2 regions of the Pectobacterium atrosepticum genome follow, and region 1 is predicted to be linked to the other one. Evidence: predicted binding sites of a transcription regulator. Region 1 holds the regulator's gene; the other holds the start of a gene.
The links. The regulator PhoB, encoded in region 1, activates phosphate uptake and scavenging genes when phosphate is short. The targets are predictions, from matches to a motif close to CTGTCATAAAACTGNCNNAT.
Positions count from the first base shown of each region.

Region 2: the regulator PhoB is predicted to act here: its motif matches at 5,004-5,023, upstream of glpT (glycerol-3-phosphate transporter).

Region 1 covers NZ_CP009125.1:1,234,227-1,244,105, forward strand. Annotated here, with positions in the region: gene GZ59_RS05435 (methyl-accepting chemotaxis protein) at 1-436, shown strand, start outside; gene rdgC (recombination-associated protein RdgC) at 498-1,427, opposite strand; gene mak (fructokinase) at 1,779-2,690, shown strand; gene GZ59_RS05450 (AAA family ATPase) at 2,694-6,377, opposite strand; gene sbcD (exonuclease subunit SbcD) at 6,374-7,600, opposite strand; gene phoB (phosphate response regulator transcription factor PhoB) at 7,896-8,585, shown strand; gene phoR (phosphate regulon sensor histidine kinase PhoR) at 8,613-9,879, shown strand, end outside.
Region 2 covers NZ_CP009125.1:4,556,614-4,566,492, reverse strand. Annotated here, with positions in the region: gene rhtB (homoserine/homoserine lactone efflux protein) at 1-144, opposite strand, end outside; gene pldB (lysophospholipase L2) at 277-1,314, shown strand; gene yigL (sugar/pyridoxal phosphate phosphatase YigL) at 1,415-2,215, shown strand; gene glpQ (glycerophosphodiester phosphodiesterase) at 2,395-3,480, opposite strand; gene glpT (glycerol-3-phosphate transporter) at 3,556-4,905, opposite strand; gene glpA (anaerobic glycerol-3-phosphate dehydrogenase subunit A) at 5,225-6,895, shown strand; gene glpB (glycerol-3-phosphate dehydrogenase subunit GlpB) at 6,885-8,147, shown strand; gene glpC (anaerobic glycerol-3-phosphate dehydrogenase subunit GlpC) at 8,144-9,355, shown strand; gene GZ59_RS20255 (pirin family protein) at 9,764-9,879, shown strand, end outside.

The sequences.
Region 1 (9,879 bases):
CCAGACTAACATTCTGGCACTCAACGCTGCCGTAGAGGCCGCGCGAGCGGGTGAGCAGGGCCGTGGTTTCGCCGTTGTCGCCGGTGAAGTTCGCAGCCTGGCACAGCGCAGCGCGCAGGCCGCAAAAGAAATTAAAGAGCTGATTGAAGCGACGGTCTCCAGCGTGACGTCTGGCTCAGTTCAGGTTCGTCAGGCCAGCGACACGATGAATGAAATTGTCAGCGGCGTATCTACGGTGAGTTCGGTGATGTCTGAAATTACGCATGCAGCGGATGAGCAAATGCGTGGCATTAACGAGATCAACAAAGCCGTCGCGCAGTTGGATTCTATGGTGCAACAAAACGCCGCGCTGGTGCAGGAATCTGCCGCCGCCTCGGGTGCGTTGCAATCACAGGCTGAAGAACTGAATTCCGTTGTCGGGGCATTCCGGGTCTAACGGATTCAGTCGCTGAAGATGTATTGCCCGCCAGAACGATGGCGGGCAATACTCAAGAGAATTAACGTTGGGCTTCGCCGCCCAACGCTTCAATCAGATTCGCAATCAATGCAGCCAGCTCGCTGGTCATCAAAATGAAATCGGCATCAAACCGCTGAGCAAAATCTTCCCGATCGATATCGTCATTCTGTTCCCGCAGCGTATCTGAGAACTTCAATCGTTTTACCGAGCCGTCATCAGACAAGATCAGTTGAATGCGTTCCTGCCAGTCCAACGCTAGCTTGGTGACCAGCTTGCCCGCTTCAATATGCACGGCAATTTCATCGCAGACCAAATCCTGTTTTTTACAGCGGATAACGCCACCGTCTTCCAGAATAGCTTTCAGCTCTGCTTCATCTTGTAGCGCGAAACCCGCCGCTGGCTCACCGGAACGTACCCACTCGGTCAGCGTCAGCTCGATGGGGTTTTCCATCGTCAGCGGTACAACAGGCAGAGAGCCCAGCGTTTTTCGCAGTAGCGCCAGCGTATCTTCCGCTTTTTTGGCACTGGCGGCATCGACCATAATCAGGCCGTTAACCGTATCGATCCACAGCCAGACTTGACTTAAACGGCTGAATGCTCGAGGCAACAGGCTGTGCAGCACTTCGTCTTTCAGCGAATCTTTTTCGGTTTTTTTCAGCTTACGGTGCTGTTCCGCTTCCAGACGTTCAATTTTGGCCTGAAGGGTTTGTTTGATGACTGGAGACGGCAGAATTTTTTCTTCTTTGCGAACGCAGATAACGATTTGCCCATTAACGACGTGTGTTAATGCATCGCTATGCGATCCCATCGGCGATACCCAACCCGTTTTCATCATATCCTGACTGCCGCACGGGGTGAATGCGAAGGCGCTGAGCCGTTTTTCCATTTCATCCGTAGACAAAACGTTATCTTTGGACAGCACGCTGTCCTGGCTTAGGCGGTAAATCATTAAGTTTTTAAACCACAACATGGTGTTATCCCTGACTGGGCGCGCAGGTCTGCACGCGGGTTTGTAATGTTGCGCGCATGATAACGAATTCGAGACCGCAATGTGGAATAAAATACTGTGATTCAGAGGAATACCTATCACGCTTTGGAGTGCAGATGATTGGTTTCTCTGGTTATACCCGTCATACTTCAAGCTGCATGTGCGTTGGCCTCTCTCAGTCACCCGAATCACTTACTCAAGTAAGCTCATCGGGATTCCTTCACTTGCCGCCTGCCTGCAACTCGAATTATTTAGGGTATATATCTATATAAGAAAGTTTTCAGGTCGGTGGCAAACTTACGCGGACCTATTTACCACACGTGGGGAGACATCATGAGAATCGGTATCGATCTGGGCGGGACGAAAACAGAAGTTATTGCGCTGGATTACGAGGGACAGGAACGTTTTCGGCAACGTATGCCGACGCCAAGAAATGACTATCCGGAAACCCTGCGGACTATTGCCACACTGGTGGGGATGGCTGAAAAAGCGATCGGCTGCCACGGTAGCGTCGGCGTGGGCATTCCGGGTACGCTGTCGCCGTTTACCGGCAAAGTAAAAAACGCCAACTCCACCTGGCTCAACGGTCAGGCGCTGGATCGCGATCTTGCCACGCTGCTAAATCGACCCGTGCGGGTCGCCAATGACGCGAACTGTTTCGCGGTTTCAGAGGCGGTAGATGGTGCGGGAGCTGGGAAGCAGACGGTTTTTGCTGTGATCATCGGCACTGGCTGCGGATCGGGGATTGCGCTGAACGGGCAGGCTCATGTCGGTGGCAACGGTATTGCTGGTGAATGGGGGCATAATCCGCTGCCCTGGATGGATGAAGATGAGCTGCGCTATCGGCAGACGGTTCCCTGCTACTGTGGCAAGTCCGGCTGCATTGAATCCTTTATTTCCGGTACGGGATTTGCGCTGGATTATCAGCGCCTGAGCGGCCAGCCGCACAAGGGCGAGGCAATTATTGCCTTAGCGGAGCAGGGTGATGCCATCGCAGAGCTGGCATTGCAGCGCTATGAACATCGTTTGGCGAAATCGCTGGCGCATGTGATTAACCTGCTCGATCCTGACGTGGTGGTACTGGGAGGTGGAATGAGCAATGTTTCTCGCCTTTATCAGACCGTGCCGGAAAAGATTAAACAGTGGATTTTCGGTGGCGAGTGCGAAACGCCCGTGCGTCAGGCCATACATGGCGACTCCAGCGGGGTACGCGGAGCCGCCTGGCTATGGCCAAAGACGGAGTAATGGCTAAACGGCGTACTGCGGTGCCAGTTGGCTGACGCCTAGTCCGTTAATTTTCTGCACTTTGATCTGTACGGGAATGCGCTCCTTCATGGCTTCGACATGGCTAATGACGCCGATGGTTTTACCGGAGGCGTTCAGGTTATCGAGTGCATCCAGTGCGATATCCAGCGTTTCGGCATCCAGCGTGCCGAAGCCTTCATCTAGAAACAGAGAGTCGATGCTGGCTTTATGGCTGACCAGATCGGATAGCGCCAGCGCCAGCGACAGACTCACCAAAAAGCTCTCGCCGCCGGATAGCGTTTTTGTATCGCGCTCGGCATCTGCCTGCCAGGTATCCATCACGAGAAGTTCCAGCTCGCCACCCGGTTTACGTTTTAGCTGGTAACGATCGTGCAGGCGTGAAAGCTGGAGATTGGCGAGGTAGATCAGATGATCCAACGTTAGCCCCTGAGCAAACTTGCGGAATTTATCCCCCTTACTTGAACCGATCAGCAAGTTTAACGCATCCCAGTCATCATACATTTGCTGGCTTTGGGCAATCTCGTTAAGCAAGACCTGTTGGTTCTGGCGCTGTTGCCGATCGTCAGATAACTGACGTTGGAATTCACCCTGTTGCCGCAGGTTGGTTTTCAGCACCTCATTCAGTTCTGACTGCTGCTGTTGTATTGCTTCCTGCGTTGCTTCTTCTGGTAGGGATGCAGGCCGTTTTTGTTGCTGTTCAAGTAATGCCTGTTCAGCCTGCTGGTGAAACGCCGCTGCCTGCTGCAAGCTCTGATACAGTTTCTCCTTCAATGTCTGCAAGGTCTGTCGTTCCTGTTCATCAAGCAGCGCATTCAGGAAGGCGGTTTCATCAGCAAAAGCACTTAGCTGCAAAGCCTGATGAAAGCGTTCGGTAGTACTATCGCGTTGATGAGTGCTTTGTTCATACTGCTGCTGCGTGCGGGTCAGCTCTCCCGTCAGGCGGCTCAACGTCGTTTCAGCGTGCTGACGTGCTGACAGGGCTAGCCTGATCGCGTCGTCATACAGCTGGCTGCTCCGTTGCAGGTGTTCACGAACGTCCGCTGTTTTCCTGTCGCCGAAAAGCTCAAGCCGCGCTTGTTGGCTCGTTTTGAGTGCGCCGTTGTGCTGTTCTAACTGCTGTTGCTGCATCTGTAGTAGCTGCTTTGCCTCGGTCACACTGTGATTCAGATGCTGGAGATCGCTTTCCAGCGTGGCTAATCGAGGCGTTAAGCGAGACAGCTCTTGCTCTTTGGTTTTCCAGTCTTGCCATTCGCTCTCGCGCTGAACCAACCAACCATCCTGTGCGTGATCTTCCGGCAGAAGAAGGCCCGCATTTGCCAGCGCCTGTGTGATTTCCTCAGTGTGCTGTGCGAGCTGTTGGTGCACGTTTTGCAACGATTGGGTAGTTTCTTCCTGCGTAACGCGCAGCGAGGTCTGTTTCTGGGTATTCAGCGCGATTTTCTGGTCGAGTTCCCGCAGCAATGTCTCATTAGCTGTCAGTGAATCCTTACTTTCCTGCCACCGCTTTTGCTGCTGTTCGCGTGTGCCAATCTGCTGGCGAATATCCTGTTCTTCGGCCTCGCGTTGTGCAAACCAAGCGGCAACCGCGTCCTGCTGTTCCAGCGTATAGTTAACTTGTAAGCGCTCACTGACATCTTGCCACTGTTGCAACAGCGTTTGATGTTCGCCATCGTTCTGAGCGATGTCCTGTTGCAGCTGTTCCCGCTGCTGCTCTAGTGAGGCCAGCCGTGCCGTCGTATTCGCCAGTGCCGTTGCTAATTGGCTTACTTCCTGTTGTAGCGCCGTCAGGCGACGTTGAGTTTCGGATGGTTGTAGCGCCTGATAGCGTTCAATCGCTGGATGCTCGGTTGAACCACATAGTGGGCACGCTTTTCCAGTCTGTAGCCGTTGCCGTTCAGCTTCCAGCTTAACGATCCGTTCTTCCTGCCGGTACACCGTTTCCAGATCGATCAGATGCTGGGTGCGCTGCTCGTACTCAGACTGTTGCTGTTTCTTTAAGGCTTCTGACTGGCTGATATGCCCTTGTATCTCCTCTTGTCTGATGAGGTACTGCTGTTTACGGGCGTAAAGACGCTGGAACTGGTCGCTGATTGCCGTGAGATGTTGGCGTGCGGTTCGCTGATCGATGAGTTGATTAAACCGCTGGTGCAAGGCGGAAAGTGGCTGCTGTGCTTCTTGATTTTTCAGTGCCTCATCGTGATGTGTGAACAACTCGCGTGCTGCATCAACGACCGCTTGCTGTTCACGCTGCTGTGCCGTCAGCGTCTCTGCCTCTTGCTGTAGCGTCGCCGACTGTTCGGTGTGCTGTGCCTGTTTTTGGTTCAGCTTATGCTGCTCGTCCTGAAACTGGCGCAATTGCCGAAACTGTGTGCGCCACAGAGGAAGCTGTTCTCCCCATTGCTGATGATGTGCGTATTGCTGGCGATAAGATTGAACCTGTTCAATCTGTTGTTTGGCTTGCTGTTGTTCCGCCGCTATCTGCGTTTGTTTGCTTTCGTCAGCTTGTAGGCGACGCTGCGTTTTTGTCAGATCGTCCTGCTGCTGGTTTTTTTGCTGCTCCAACGTGGCAATACGATGGTCAAGCGGCACAACCTGTTCGTTGATCAACAGCTCTTGTTTCTGACGTTCCAGTTTATGCTTAGTAACGTCCTGTTCTGCCTTTTCTTCCTGCTGGCGTAACGTTGTCAAAGACAACTGTTCTGCGCTTTGTTTCTCAGTCAGTTGTTCAATCTGTTGGACGAGCGTAAGAGACTCCTGCCGATAGCGCTCTCGCTCCTGATGTAGCGGTCTCAGTTTTTCTGCCGGTTCGCTGTTGGCTAACTTGTCGAGCTGCGGCTTGGCCTGCTGAATGGCTGATTCGGCGCTCGCGTGTTGTGCCTGCGTGTTGGTGAGCTGCGTTTGCCGCTGTGTCAATTGCTCAAACCAGCGCAGCGTAGTCAGTGCTTGCTCACGCTCGGCGTTGCCCTGTTGCTCTTGCTGGATCAGCTCGGCAAGCTGTGTTTCTACCTGCTGACGCTGCTCATCGGTCAACAGCTGAATACCAGATGCGCGCGCCTGTAGCGTGTTCAATGCTACGTTTGCCTGTTTGTGTTTTTCATAGACGCGTTCGGAAATCAGTCCGTAAATATCCGTACCAGTCAGCTCTTCCAGCAGTTCCGCTCTGTCGTCGGCTTTTGCGTTGAGAAACGCAGCAAACTGCCCCTGCGACAGCATCATGGATCGCGTGAAGCGGCCGAAATCCAGCCCGGTGAGCTGCGTGGTCATCTCTTTCTTGTCATTGAGCTTTTCGCTCAGGATTTTGCCGCCTTCAATGAGCGCAAGTTCGGCCTTGGGGGCCTGTAAGTTACCGTCTGGGGCGTTTCTAGCCCGACGCTGGTTCCAGAAAGCGCGATATCCGACGCCTTTAACCTCAAACTCGACCTCGGCGAGGCACTCTGCGGTGTTACGGGTCATCAGGTCATTATTACCAGCGGAAAGCTGACCCAACCGTGGTGTTTCGTGATAAAGCGCCAGACAGATGGCGTCGAGTAGTGTGGTTTTTCCTGCGCCTGTTGGGCCGGTAATCGCAAACAAGCCGTTGCTGGAAAATGGCTCCTGCGTGAAGTCGATCTTCCATTCGCCTTTCAGTGCGTTGAGATTCTTTAAGCGCAGACTGAGGATTTTCATTTGGCAGACTCGCTATTTTCTAATTCATCAATAACCTGATTAAATAGCGTGCGAACGCGCTGTTGGCGACCGTCTTCCATTTCTGTCTCCGTTGCCAGACGACGTTCAAAAACATCATGCACGCTCAATTCGTTTAGCGTTTCTTTGTCCTGTCGGGTCATCGCCTGCAAACGCTGTTCGCGCGTGCGGCGCAGCAGAAGTACCTCAACGGGCAGGTTCTCGGTCATCGCCTGAACGCGCTTTTGCATGTCGCTCAGATAATCCTGCGTGCTGAGTTCGATATCCAGCCACACGGGTTTATCGCCCTGATAGTTCTGGAAGGTGGACAGCTGTTGTTCAATATCACTCAGACTGCCTTTAATCAGCTGCATCGGCTGGGTCATGGGAATGGGCAGTAGGTCTATTTTCGGTGGCGCATCGGGTATAAAGCTGACCAGACAAACGGATTTCTCACTACCGAGTTCATCAAAACTCAGCGGAATGGGGGAGCCGCTGTAGCGAATATGTTCACTTTGGGTCACGCGCTGCGGGCGGTGAATATGCCCGAGGGCGATATAATCCGCAGGGGGAAAAGCCTGAGCAGGGAAGGCGTCGAGCGTACCAATATAGATATCGCGCACGGATTCCGAGGCGGTTGCACCAATCGTCGTCAGATGACCAGTTGCAATAATCGGTAGCGGCAAGCCAAGCTCATCGCGCTTTTGGCAAGCCAACTGGTAACACTGCTGGTAGTGCGCGGTAATGGCTTCCTGTAGCGCCAGCTGTTTTTCATCACCGGATTGTCCGGCTTTGCTGGTTAGCACATCACGCGGACGTAAAAAAGGAATCGCGCAGAGCAGGGCGCCGGGCTGCTGCTGACGGTTTTCCAGCAGGAGCACCTGTTGTGCCGGATCGTCGCTGGCGCAGGCAATCACCCGCGTGTTCAGGCAGGCCAGCAAGCCACGGGACTCATTCAACATCGCGACAGAATCGTGGTTGCCGCCGAGAATGACGAGCTGACAGCCCGTGCGTTGTAGTTCTACCACGAAGCTATAATACATTTCTCGCGCATAGCTGGGAGGTGAACCGTTATCAAAAATATCGCCTGCGACTATAATGGCATCGACGTGGTGGTGTTCTACCTGAGCGATAAGCCAGTGCAGAAAAGCCTGATGTTCAGCAGCGCGACTTTTGGTATAAAAATATTGCCCTAAATGCCAATCGGCGGTGTGGATAATGCGCATCGTGTTCTCTCGGTATTCATGCCGCGTGGCGTTGGATGATGTTGTCATTATTCATTATGTGAAATGGTGTGTCGTCGCTATGGTGCTCTGTCATCGTAATACCATGATTATATATAGCAGGGATGACTGCTGTCGCGGTGGAATCAAGAGTTTGGAAAGCGGCTCGAAAAATCAGATGTACGCGCTGTAACATCATGCGACGGCGGGCAGTGTGTTTTTCATAAATCTGTCATAAAACTGACGCATAATGCCTTTCGCCTGCTAACAGCGACGATGATTAACGACAGGATTAACAATGGCAAAACGCATATTAGTCGTGGAAGATGAAGCACCAATTCGTGAAATGGTCTGCTTTGTACTGGAACAAAATGGTTATCAACCCGTTGAAGCCGAAGATTATGACAGTGCGGTAACGCAACTGTCGGAGCCGTTCCCAGAACTGGTGTTATTGGACTGGATGCTGCCAGGAGGTTCGGGCCTGCAATTCATCAAGCATATGAAGCGCGAAGCACTGACGCGTGATATTCCGGTGATGATGTTGACCGCGCGTGGCGAAGAAGAAGACCGCGTGCGCGGACTTGAAGTGGGGGCGGATGATTACATTACCAAACCGTTTTCACCCAAAGAACTGGTGGCGCGTATCAAAGCCGTTATGCGCCGGATTTCACCGATGGCGGTGGAAGAAGTGATTGAAATGCGCGGCCTAAGCCTTGACCCTTCCTCTCATCGCGTGACGACCGAAGAACACGCGTTGGATATGGGGCCGACGGAATTTAAACTGCTGCATTTCTTTATGACGCATCCTGAACGTGTTTATAGCCGGGAACAGTTGCTGAATCACGTGTGGGGCACTAACGTTTATGTTGAAGATCGTACTGTCGACGTCCATATTCGTCGCCTGCGTAAAGCGCTGGAAACCAGCGGGCATGACAAAATGGTGCAAACCGTTCGGGGAACGGGCTACCGTTTTTCAACGCGTTACTGAGGTGGTCGTAACCGGAGAAACACTAACGTGCTAGAACGTTTATCCTGGAAAAGGCTGGCATTGGAGCTAGCTTTTTTTTGTTTACCCGCGCTACTGCTGGGGCTGATTTTTGGCTATCTGCCCTGGTTTCTGCTGGTCGCCGTTCTAGGCCTGCTCTGCTGGAATTTTTATAACCAGCTCAAACTCTCTTATTGGCTGTGGGTTGACCGCAGTATGACGCCGCCGCCCGGCCGCTGGAGCTGGGAGCCGCTCTTCTATGGGCTCTATCAGATGCAGTTGCGTAACCGACGCCGACGCCGGGAACTGGCGCTCTTGATCAAACGGTTTCGCAGCGGTGCCGAATCCTTGCCGGATGCCGTGGTGATCACCACCGAAGAAGGAACGATCTTCTGGTGTAATCATCTGGCGCAGCACCTGCTCAATTTCCGCTGGCCGGAGGATAACGGTCAGAATATCCTCAATTTATTACGTTATCCTGAATTCACTAATTATATGAAAGGACAGGATTTCAGCCGTCCTCTCACGCTGCAATTGAATAATTCCCACCATGTTGAATTCCGTGTGATGCCCTATTCCGAAGGGCAGCTACTGATGGTGGTGCGTGATATTACGCAAATGCACCAGCTTGAAGGTGCCAGACGTAACTTTTTTGCCAATGTAAGCCATGAGCTGAGAACCCCGCTGACGGTGTTGCAGGGCTATCTGGAAATGATGCAGGAAGACACGCTGGATGCGGCGTTACGCGGAAAAGCGTTGAGTACTATGCAGGAACAGACCCGACGCATGGACGGGCTGGTCAAACAGCTGCTGACCTTGTCCCGCATTGAGGCCGCGACGGCGATCGATCTGAATGAAAAAGTCGATATTCCACTGATGCTGCGCGTATTGCAGCGTGAAGCGCAGACCCTGAGCCAGGGGCGTCATGAGATCGTCTTTCGTGTGAATGAAAACCTCCGCGTGTTTGGTAATGAAGAACAGTTGCGCAGTGCGGTATCCAATCTGGTGTATAACGCGGTCAACCATACGCCAGAGGGAACGCGTATCGAAGTCTGCTGGCAGAAGATCCCACAAGGTGCGCAATTTCAGGTCAGCGATAACGGGCCGGGCATTGCAGCCGAGCATTTGCCGCGTCTGACTGAACGTTTTTATCGGGTGGATAAAGCGCGTTCGCGACAGACGGGCGGCAGCGGGCTGGGGCTGGCGATTGTTAAGCATGCGCTCAGCCATCATGATTCCCGTCTGGAGATCATGAGTGAGGATGGTCTGGGATCACGTTTTGTCTTTACGTTGCCGA
Region 2 (9,879 bases), 1.7 Mb from region 1:
GACTTGTAAACCACAGATTGACGCTGCCGCGCCGCGATAGCCGTGACTAATCCCCGTACTCATGGTGTTGATGGCACCCGAACCGGGCGACAGGCTGAGAATAAGTGTTGTGAGTAAGTAGGTTAACCACCAATCCAATGTCATGAAATCCTGCTCCTGAATCACGTTCTGTATTACGAGAGTCTGTCTGTTTTTTATGTCACAATACGCTCGTGATCCACCGCTTGTCATGTTCTTCCGCTAGCTTTGTTTTCCCTGTGTCACCGGAGAGGTGTGATGATTCAACGCCACAATACGTTGTTTACGTCGGAACGGTTAACACCTGAATCGTTAACGGCAGATCTGTTAACGCGAGAAGCGCAGTTTGCCGCTTTTGCTACCGGAGAATTACTGAATTTCTGGCGTCAGCGCGAAGAGGGCGAATTCTCTGGTGTGGATGATGTGCCGATCCGGTTTGTTCGCTTTACCGCGCCGCAACACGACAAGATTGTCGTGGTTTTTTCTGGCCGCATCGAAAGTTACGTCAAATATAGCGAAGTGGCGTATGACCTCTTTCATCGCGGCTATGATGTGCTCATCATGGATCACCGTGGGCAAGGGCGGTCTGGGCGGGTGCTGCAAGATGGCCACCGCGGACACGTGCAACGCTTCAGTGATTATGTCGATGATGCTGAAACACTGTGCCAGCAGCACATTGAACCTACGCGATATACCCGTCGGTTTGCGCTGGCGCATTCAATGGGCGGCGCGATTCTGGCACAGCTTTTGGTTCGTCAACCTGCGATGTTTGATGCGGCGGCGCTGTGTGCGCCGATGTTTGGCATTCGTTTACCGCTTCCTCATTGCGTTGCCGAGTGGATCGTCGATTGGGCGGAGCGTCACCCAGCGATACGTGATTATTACGCTATAGGCACGGGACAGTGGCGTCCTCTGCCTTATCGAATGAATGTGCTGACGCACAGCCGCGAACGCTACCAGCGTAGTATTCGATTTTACGCGGATTCGCCTGATTTGCGCGTAGGCGGCCCTACTTACCACTGGGTGCGTGAGGCGATACTGGCGGGGAAGTACCTGCTGACACAGGCCAGCGCCGTGACAACGCCGCTTCTGCTGCTACAAGCGGAAGAGGAGCGCGTGGTGGATAATCGCAGTCAGAATGTGTTTTGCCAGACACTGACGCAGAGCGGTGATGCCAATTCGAACGGCGTTTTGCAGGTTATCCACGGCGCGCGGCATGAAATTCTCTTTGAGACGGATCGTCTCCGCGCTCAGGCATTTGCGCTGATTTTTACGCACTTTGCGCGCTATCATTAATTTTAGACTGTTGGCACATCGCTCAACGGATACTGCCATCAACCTCGTTAATTTTTTGCGGCACGTGCCGCCAATACACCAGAAGTGAGATCTCATCGTTATGTACCATGTCGTTGCTTCCGATTTAGATGGCACACTGCTGTCACCTGACCACTCGCTGTCCCCGTATGCGAAAGAAACCCTCAGGCTGCTGACGGAGAAAGGGATTCACTTTGTGTTCGCTACCGGACGGCACCACATGGATGTCGCGCAGATCCGCGATAATCTCGGTATCAGCGCGTTTATGATTACCTCGAATGGTGCGCGTGTGCACAACTCGCAGGGTGAGCTGATTTTCAGTCACAATCTGGATCAGGACATTGCCCGCGACCTTTACAGCGTCGTACACACGAACCCCGATATGCTGACGCACGTTTACCGTGATGACGAGTGGTTTATGAACCGTCCGCGTGCGGAAGAAGAACGTTTCTTCAAAGAGTCGATCTTTAAATACAAGCTGTTCGAGCCCGCACTGCTCGAAACCGATGGCGTTAGCAAAGTATTCTTTACCTGCGATTCGCATGAACAACTGCTTCCGCTGGAAGAAGCGATCAACGCGCGCTGGGGCGACCGCGTCAATGTGAGCTTTTCGACCCTGACCTGTCTGGAAGTGATGGCGGGCGGCGTGTCTAAAGGCCATGCGCTGGAACAAGTGGCAAAGATTATCGGCTTCTCGCTCAAAGAGTGCGTGGCGTTTGGTGATGGCATGAACGACTACGAAATGCTGTCGATGGCCGGAAAAGGCTGCGTCATGGAGAACGCGCATCAGCGCCTAAAAGATTTACTGCCGGATCGTGAAGTGATTGGTTCTAACGCAGACAGCGCGGTGCCGAATTACCTGCGAGAACTGTTTCTGAAGTAAGCAGTGCATTATCGAACTGAGGTATTATCGGGTACGTCTGTACCCGATGGGAAAGCTGAACTTCAGCGATCGTTTAAGGATCGAGATACCGAGGGTGACCACGGTGCGAGGCATCCCTACGGGAGCCTCATCATCGTGTTTCCCTCTCAATCCATGCTTAAATGACTAGCATGAGAACTTCAGCGCGGCTTTTTCAGAAAATCGACTGCTTTGTCGGGAAAATCGGTGAACAGGCCGTCAACGTCCGCTTGATGGTAGAGAATGTCATAGAGTTGATCGATATCTTTGGCGTACGTCGGTAGCCTGTCGGCTCTTGCCGTAAACGGGTGCACCTGAAGTTTATGTTGATGCGCTTCCTTCACCATATTGGTAAAGGCGATGCTGTCAGGCGTCGAATCTTTCTGAACGAGCATGTGGTAGTCCGGGCCGATACCGTCTGCATAGGTCGCAATCTGTTTCATTGCACCGGGCTTTTGCATCCAATCGTAGTTGTAATTCACCCACGACCCATCGGCCTGTTTTTCGTAGGTTTCATTCCAGTCGGTATAGGCGATCAGTTGAATCAGGTTCAGATCCATTTTCATCTGCGGCTGCAATTCGGTTTTGATACGCTTTAACTCTGCAACATCAAACGATTGCAGGAAGACCCTATCGCTTTTCTCCGTATAGCCATACTGCTTCAGCACCGTCAGCGTTTCGCGGGCGATATCTTTCCCTTCCTGATGGTGAAACCACGGTGCTTTGATTTCAGGATAGAGGCCAATGTTCTTGCCGGTTGAGTGGTTCAGACCCTGAATAAATTCAATCTCTTCCTGAAAAGTATGAATACGGAAGTCGGATTTCCACATCGGGAAACGGTTTGGGTAGCTCTGTACCTGCTTGCCGTCTTTGATGTCGAACCCTTCGGTGAATTTCAGCGACTTGATCTCTTTTAGCGTGAAGTCGATGGCGTAAAAGCGTCCATCTTTACGGGCACGCTGAGGGAAACGCTCTGTCACATCGGTAACGCGATCCAGATAGTGATCGTGCAGGACAATAAGCGCGTTGTCTTTGGTGAGTACCAGATCCTGTTCCAGATAATCGACACCCTGAGCGTAGGCCATCGCCTTCGCCGGAAGCGTATGCTCGGGCAGATAGCCACTGGCACCGCGGTGGGCAATGACGATTTTGTCAGTTGATGAAGTGGAAATACTCGAGTGACTAGAAACACTAAAGGAAACGGAGAGCGCAAGGGCGGAGATCAGAGATGTTACGGTAACGTTCATGCGATCAAACCTCTTTCTGTCGAGAGAAAGGCGGCGTCATCAGGACGCCGCCAGAGGGATGCTTACAAGAGCGGGTTAGGCGCGATTGGCTAACTCTGCTTTATGCTTTTTCTCATTCAGCATAACAACAACCAGCAGAAGCACAGCCATAATGCTGCCGCCGATCATCACCATGAAACCGCCGTCCCAACCGAAGAAGTCAACGGTGTAGCCGACGATGGCGCTGGCGGCAACGGAGCCACCGAGGTAGCCGAACAGGCCGGTGAAGCCCGCCGCAGTACCAGCCGCTTTCTTCGGTGCCAGTTCCAGCGCGTGTAGACCAATAAGCATAACCGGACCGTAAATCAGGAAGCCGATGATGATCATACAGGCCATGTCCACACCCGGATTACCGGCTGGGTTCATCCAGTAAACGACGGTGGCGATGGTGACAAGTACCATGAAGAACACGCCCGTTGCACCACGGTTACCTTTGAACACCTTATCAGACATCCAACCGCACAGCAGCGTGCCCGGAATACCCGCGTATTCGTACAGGAAGTACGCCCAGGACGATTTATCCAGTGCGAAGTGTTTAACTTCTTTCAGGTAAGTCGGTGACCAGTCGAGGATGCCGTAACGCAGCAGGTAAACGAACACGTTGGCGATAGCGATATACCACAGCAGTTTGTTCGGGAAAACGTACTGCATGAAGATCTGCTTAGCGGTCAGCTCTTCTTCTGCTTTTTCATTGTAATCAACCGGATAATCGTTTTTGTACTCTTCAATCGGTGGCAGACCACAAGATTGCGGTGTGTCACGCATCAGTGCAAAAGCGATCATGGCAACCAGAATGGCGGCGAATGCCGGCATATAGAGCGCCGCTTTCCAGTCGTTGAACCAGGCCATACCCAGCAGGAACAGCAGAGGGGGAAGCCCACCACCGACGTTATGCGCACAGTTCCATACAGATACGATGCTGCCACGTTCTTTCTGTGACCACCAGTGAACCATAGTACGTCCGCACGGCGGCCAGCCCATGCCCTGGAACCATCCGCACAGGAACAGTAGGACGAACATAATCGCAATGCTTGACGTTGCCCACGGTACGAAGCCCATGAACAGCATGACCGCAGCTGACAGAATCAGACCGGCGGGCAGGAACACTCGCGGGTTAGAACGGTCGGATATCGATCCCATGATGAATTTGGAAAAGCCGTAGGCGATGGAGATACCGGACAGCGCAAAGCCAAGGTCACCACGTGAGAAGCCCTGTTCAATCAGATAAGGCATCGCCAGTGTGAAGTTTTTACGTACCAGATAGTAGGCGGCGTAGCCAAAAAAGATCCCCATGAAAATCTGCCAACGCAGGCGACGATAGACGGGATCGACGTGATCTTGCGACACGCGTGGCTGGTGGGCGGCGGGCCTAAAAATACTCAGCATAGATATCTCCAATGCGAAAAAAAACGATAGCTTTTTTGTTCTATTACGAACGTTATTGTAAGGGGCTAGCGTACAAATGAGTGTGATTCATGACGCTAATGTTACACTTTTATGAAACTGTGACGATTTTTGCGCTCATGTTAACAGAATCGGAAAATCTCACAGTGTGGTTTTAGTGATACAAATCACACTTATGGTTTTTAAACTCCCCTTTATTTTCGTTTAGTGTTCGTTTTTGCTCTTTATCAAACATTAACCCTTCTTTTTGTGTCCCAATAGCAACATACATATCCTCTATATCCCCGCCTGGAGCGAGAACATGAAGCAAAACACTGGGAACTGGCGTGAAACTGACGTGGTTGTCATCGGTGGTGGTGCGACAGGGGCGGGTACGGCACGAGACTGTGCCCTGCGCGGACTGCGCTGCTTGTTGCTTGAACGTTATGATATTGCGACTGGGGCTACCGGGCGTAATCACGGCTTATTACATAGCGGTGCCCGCTATGCGGTGACGGATGGTGAATCTGCCCGCGAATGCATTGAAGAGAACCAGATTCTCCGGCGGATCGCCCGACACTGTATTGAGCCTACCGACGGTTTGTTTATCACCTTGCCGGAAGACGATCTCGGCTGGCAGGCGCAGTTCATTACCGCTTGCCAGCAGGCGGGGATTGGCGCGCAGGCGCTGGATCCGCAGGAAGCGCTGCGGCTGGAACCCGCAGCAAACCCGACGCTGATTGGCGCGGTGCGCGTGCCGGATGGCTCTGTCGATCCTTTTCGCCTGACGGCGGCCAACATGATTGATGCCTGTGAGCACGGCGCGGAAGTGTTGACCTATCATGAGGTCATCGGGCTAATTCGTCAGGGTGACCGTATTACCGGTGTGCGCGTTTTCGACCATAAAAAAGGTGTAGAAACAGAAATATACGCGCAGGTGGTGGTCAATGCCGGTGGTATCTGGGGACAACACATTGCGGAATATGCCGATCTGCGCGTGCGCATGTTCCCGGCAAAAGGCGCACTGCTAATTCTTGGACATCGCATCAACAATATGGTGATCAACCGCTGTCGCAAACCGGCAGATGCCGACATTCTGGTGCCGGGCGATACCATTTCGCTGATTGGCACCACCTCAACCCACATCGACTACGATCAGATCGACAATATGCTGGTGACGCCTGCTGAAGTGGAAACGCTGATGCGGGAAGGTTCGATGCTGGCTCCCGCGCTGGCAAGCACGCGAATTCTACGCGCCTATGCGGGTGTACGACCTTTGGTTGCCAACGATAGCGATCCCAGCGGGCGTAGCGTGAGTCGCGGCATTGTGCTGCTCGACCATGCTAGCCGCGACGGGCTGGAAGGATTTATTACCATCACCGGCGGCAAGCTGATGACCTATCGCCTGATGGCGGAATGGGTGACGGACGCTATCTGCAAAAAGCTGGGTCATGATGTTGCCTGTTCGACTGCACAGACGCCGCTGCCCGGTTCTGAATCGCTGGATGAAGTGAAAACCGTCCCCCACGCCCTGTCAGCGTATCCCGCGGCAAAACCGCTCTCTGCGCCGCTACGTGGTTCGGCGATTTATCGCCACGGTGAACGCGCTGGGCGAATGCTGTCCGGTGAACGTCTGGACCGCAGTTTGGTGTGCGAATGTGAGGCCGTGACGGCGGGTGAAGTGCGCTACGCCGTGGAGTCATTGCAGGTGAATAACCTGATTGATTTACGCCGGCGTACTCGCGTTGGCATGGGCACCTGTCAGGGTGAGCTGTGCGCCTGCCGCGCGGCAGGGCTGTTGTGCCGTCTGGGCACCGCGACGCCAGAGCAGTCGCTTACGCAGCTTAGCCAGTTTTTAAACGAACGCTGGAAAGGCATTCGCCCGGTTGCGTGGGGCAATGCGCTGCGCGAAAGCGAGTTTACCAGTTGGATTTATCAGGGATTGTGCGGCCTAACGGCCAGCGACAGTCAGGAGGATCGTCATGCGCTATGACGTTGTGATTATCGGCGGCGGGCTGGCAGGGCTGACCTGTGGTATCCGCTTGGCAGAGCAGGGAAAACGCTGCGCGATTGTCAGTGCTGGGCAGAATGCACTGCATTTTTCTTCCGGGGCGCTGGATTTGCTTTCTCATCTCCCTGACGGACAGCCCGTTAGCCAGCCGCTCGATGCGCTGGACGAGCTGGCGCGTCAGGCCCCTCATCACCCTTATTCTCGTATGGGTGCGGCGGCGGTTGCCGCACTGTTACCACAGGTCGAGGCGTTGTTGGAACGCAGCAATATCTCCCTGTTGGGCAATCATCAGCAGAACCACTGGCGTATGACGCCGTTAGGTAAGTTTCGTGCATGCTGGCTAAGCCCGGTTGACGGTGTCACGCGTGGCCTAGCGGATTCGCATTTTGGCGACAATCCGCTCATTGCCGGTATTGAAGGCTTTCTGGATTTTCAGTCCCGAATCGTGGCTGGCACGCTTCAGACGCAGGGGATCGCGGCACGTAGTGATGAACTCAAGCTGCCCGTGCTGGATCGGTTGCGTCAAAATCCCAGTGAATTCCGTGCGGTAAATATCGCTCGTCTACTGGATCGACCTGAAAACCGCTCGGCGCTGGTGGAAGAGCTATCGCTTCTGGCTAACGGTAATGATGCCATCATCATGCCCGCCTGTCTGGGATTGGACAGCCCCGAGATCGTGAGTGAACTCGCTGATGCGTTAGGTAAACCGGTGCTGCTGCTGCCGACATTACCGCCGTCAGTACTCGGGTTACGTTTGCATCAGGCGCTGTCACAGCGTTTCCGCCAATTGGGTGGCATGGTGATGCCGGGCGATCGCGCGGTGCGCGCCTCGTTGTCTCCGCAGGAGATCGCAGTCCATAGCCACCATCACCGTGATATTCCGCTGCGGGCGAAGCACGCGGTGCTGGCGAGCGGTAGCTTCTTCAGTAACGGGCTAGTGACACAGTTCGATCGGGTGACTGAACCGGTCTTTGGGCTGGATGTTCGGTTTGCTGACCAGCGCGAAGGCTGGAGCCAGCAGGACGTGTTTGCGCCGCAGCCCTATATGCAATTTGGCGCGATTGTCGATGAACACCTGCACCCGCGTATCGCGGGTGAGACAGTCAACAATCTGTACGCGATTGGCGCGGTGCTGGAAGGCTTCGACCCGATTGTGCAGGGATGTGGGGCTGGCGTTTCCTTACTCAGCGCGCTCCATGTTGCCGAACAGATCCTGAAGGAGGGCAATCCATGAGCCTGCTTAGCGATAACAGTTTTGAAGATTGCATCAAATGTACGGTCTGTACTACGTACTGCCCGGTTTCGCGTGTGAATCCGCTTTATCCTGGCCCGAAACAGGCTGGGCCGGACGGCGAGCGCCTGCGCCGCAAAGATCCGGCGCTGTACGATGATGCGCTGAAATACTGCACCAACTGCAAACGCTGTGAGGTTGCGTGCCCATCGGATGTCAAAATTGGCGACATTATTCAGCGTGCGAAAGCGACACACAGCAATCATAAGCCAACGTTGCGCGACGCGATTCTGAGCCATACCGACTTCATGGGGTCGATTGCCACGCCGTTTGCGCCGTTGGTCAATACGGCTACCAGCCTGAAACCAGTGCGCCAACTGCTGGATAAGGCGTTGAAAATCGACCATCGTCGTCAATTGCCTAAATATTCGTTCGGCACCTTTCGGCGCTGGTATCGTCAGCAGGCTGCAAAGCAGCAGGCTTATGATGAGCAGGTCGCTTACTTCCACGGCTGCTATGTGAACTACAACGACCCACAGCTGGGGAAAGATCTGGTTCAGGTCTTCAACGCGATGGGCATTGGCGTCCAGTTGCTGAATAAAGAGAAGTGCTGCGGTGTACCGCTGATCGCGAATGGTTTTCACGACAAGGCTAGAAAGCAGGCGCATGCGAATATCAAATCGCTGGATGAGGCGATCAATCAGAAATCCCTGCCAGTGGTCGCGACGTCATCTAGCTGTACGTTCACGCTGCGGGACGAATACCCACATCTGTTGGGTGTGGACAACGGCCATGTGCGCGATGGTATCGAACTCGTGACGCGTCAGCTCTATCGCCTGTTGGAAGAAGAAGGGCGAACGCTGCCGCTGCGTAAGTTACCGCTGCGGGTGGCGTATCACACGCCTTGCCACTTGGAACGGATGGGCTGGACGGCGTATACCTTAGCGCTGCTGCAACGCATCCCCGGTCTTGAACTGGTGATGCTGGATTCCCAGTGCTGCGGTATTGCGGGTACTTACGGTTTCAAGAAAGAGAATTATGCCACGTCGCAGGGCATTGGCGCTCCGCTGTTCCAGCAGATTGAAGAAAGCGGTGTCGATATCGTGGTGACGGATTGCGAAACCTGTAAATGGCAGATTGAGATGTCGACCAGCAAGTTATGTGAGCACCCGATCACGCTGTTGGCGAGGTCATTAGCGCAGCCAGAGTAAGAGCAGAAGGGGAGCAAAGCGGGCCGTTCTTCAGTCCGTATTGAGAATAAGAATTTATCGCAAAAAGCACTTTACAAGTGCGAATGATAATGATTATTATTGCTGTGCGTTCCGGGGAACGATGTCATGTACCTGTGTTAATGATGAATTGTTTAACGATAAATTGTTTAACGATGATTTGTTAAGGGTGTTTATGACGATCCAGCTTCCCTGCGAAGGCACGACATTGCTCACATTGCTTCCAGTATTATTTAGCCAGCTCGGGTGCTGGCTTTTTTTTTGCTATTTCCTCGCTCCAGAGTCCTTCATCCCGTTCTGATTTTTCGAACAGAGCGGTGAGTTTTTTGCGCTATCTTATTTACCGCCGCCCGTTACACTTTCCTTATCAGAAACTCAGGAGGAAAGAACATGATCTATTTACGTCAAGCGCAGGATCGCGGACATGCGAATCACGGCTGGCTCGACAGTTGGCACACGTTCTCATTCGCCGATTATTACGATCCTGATTTCATGGGATTCTCAGC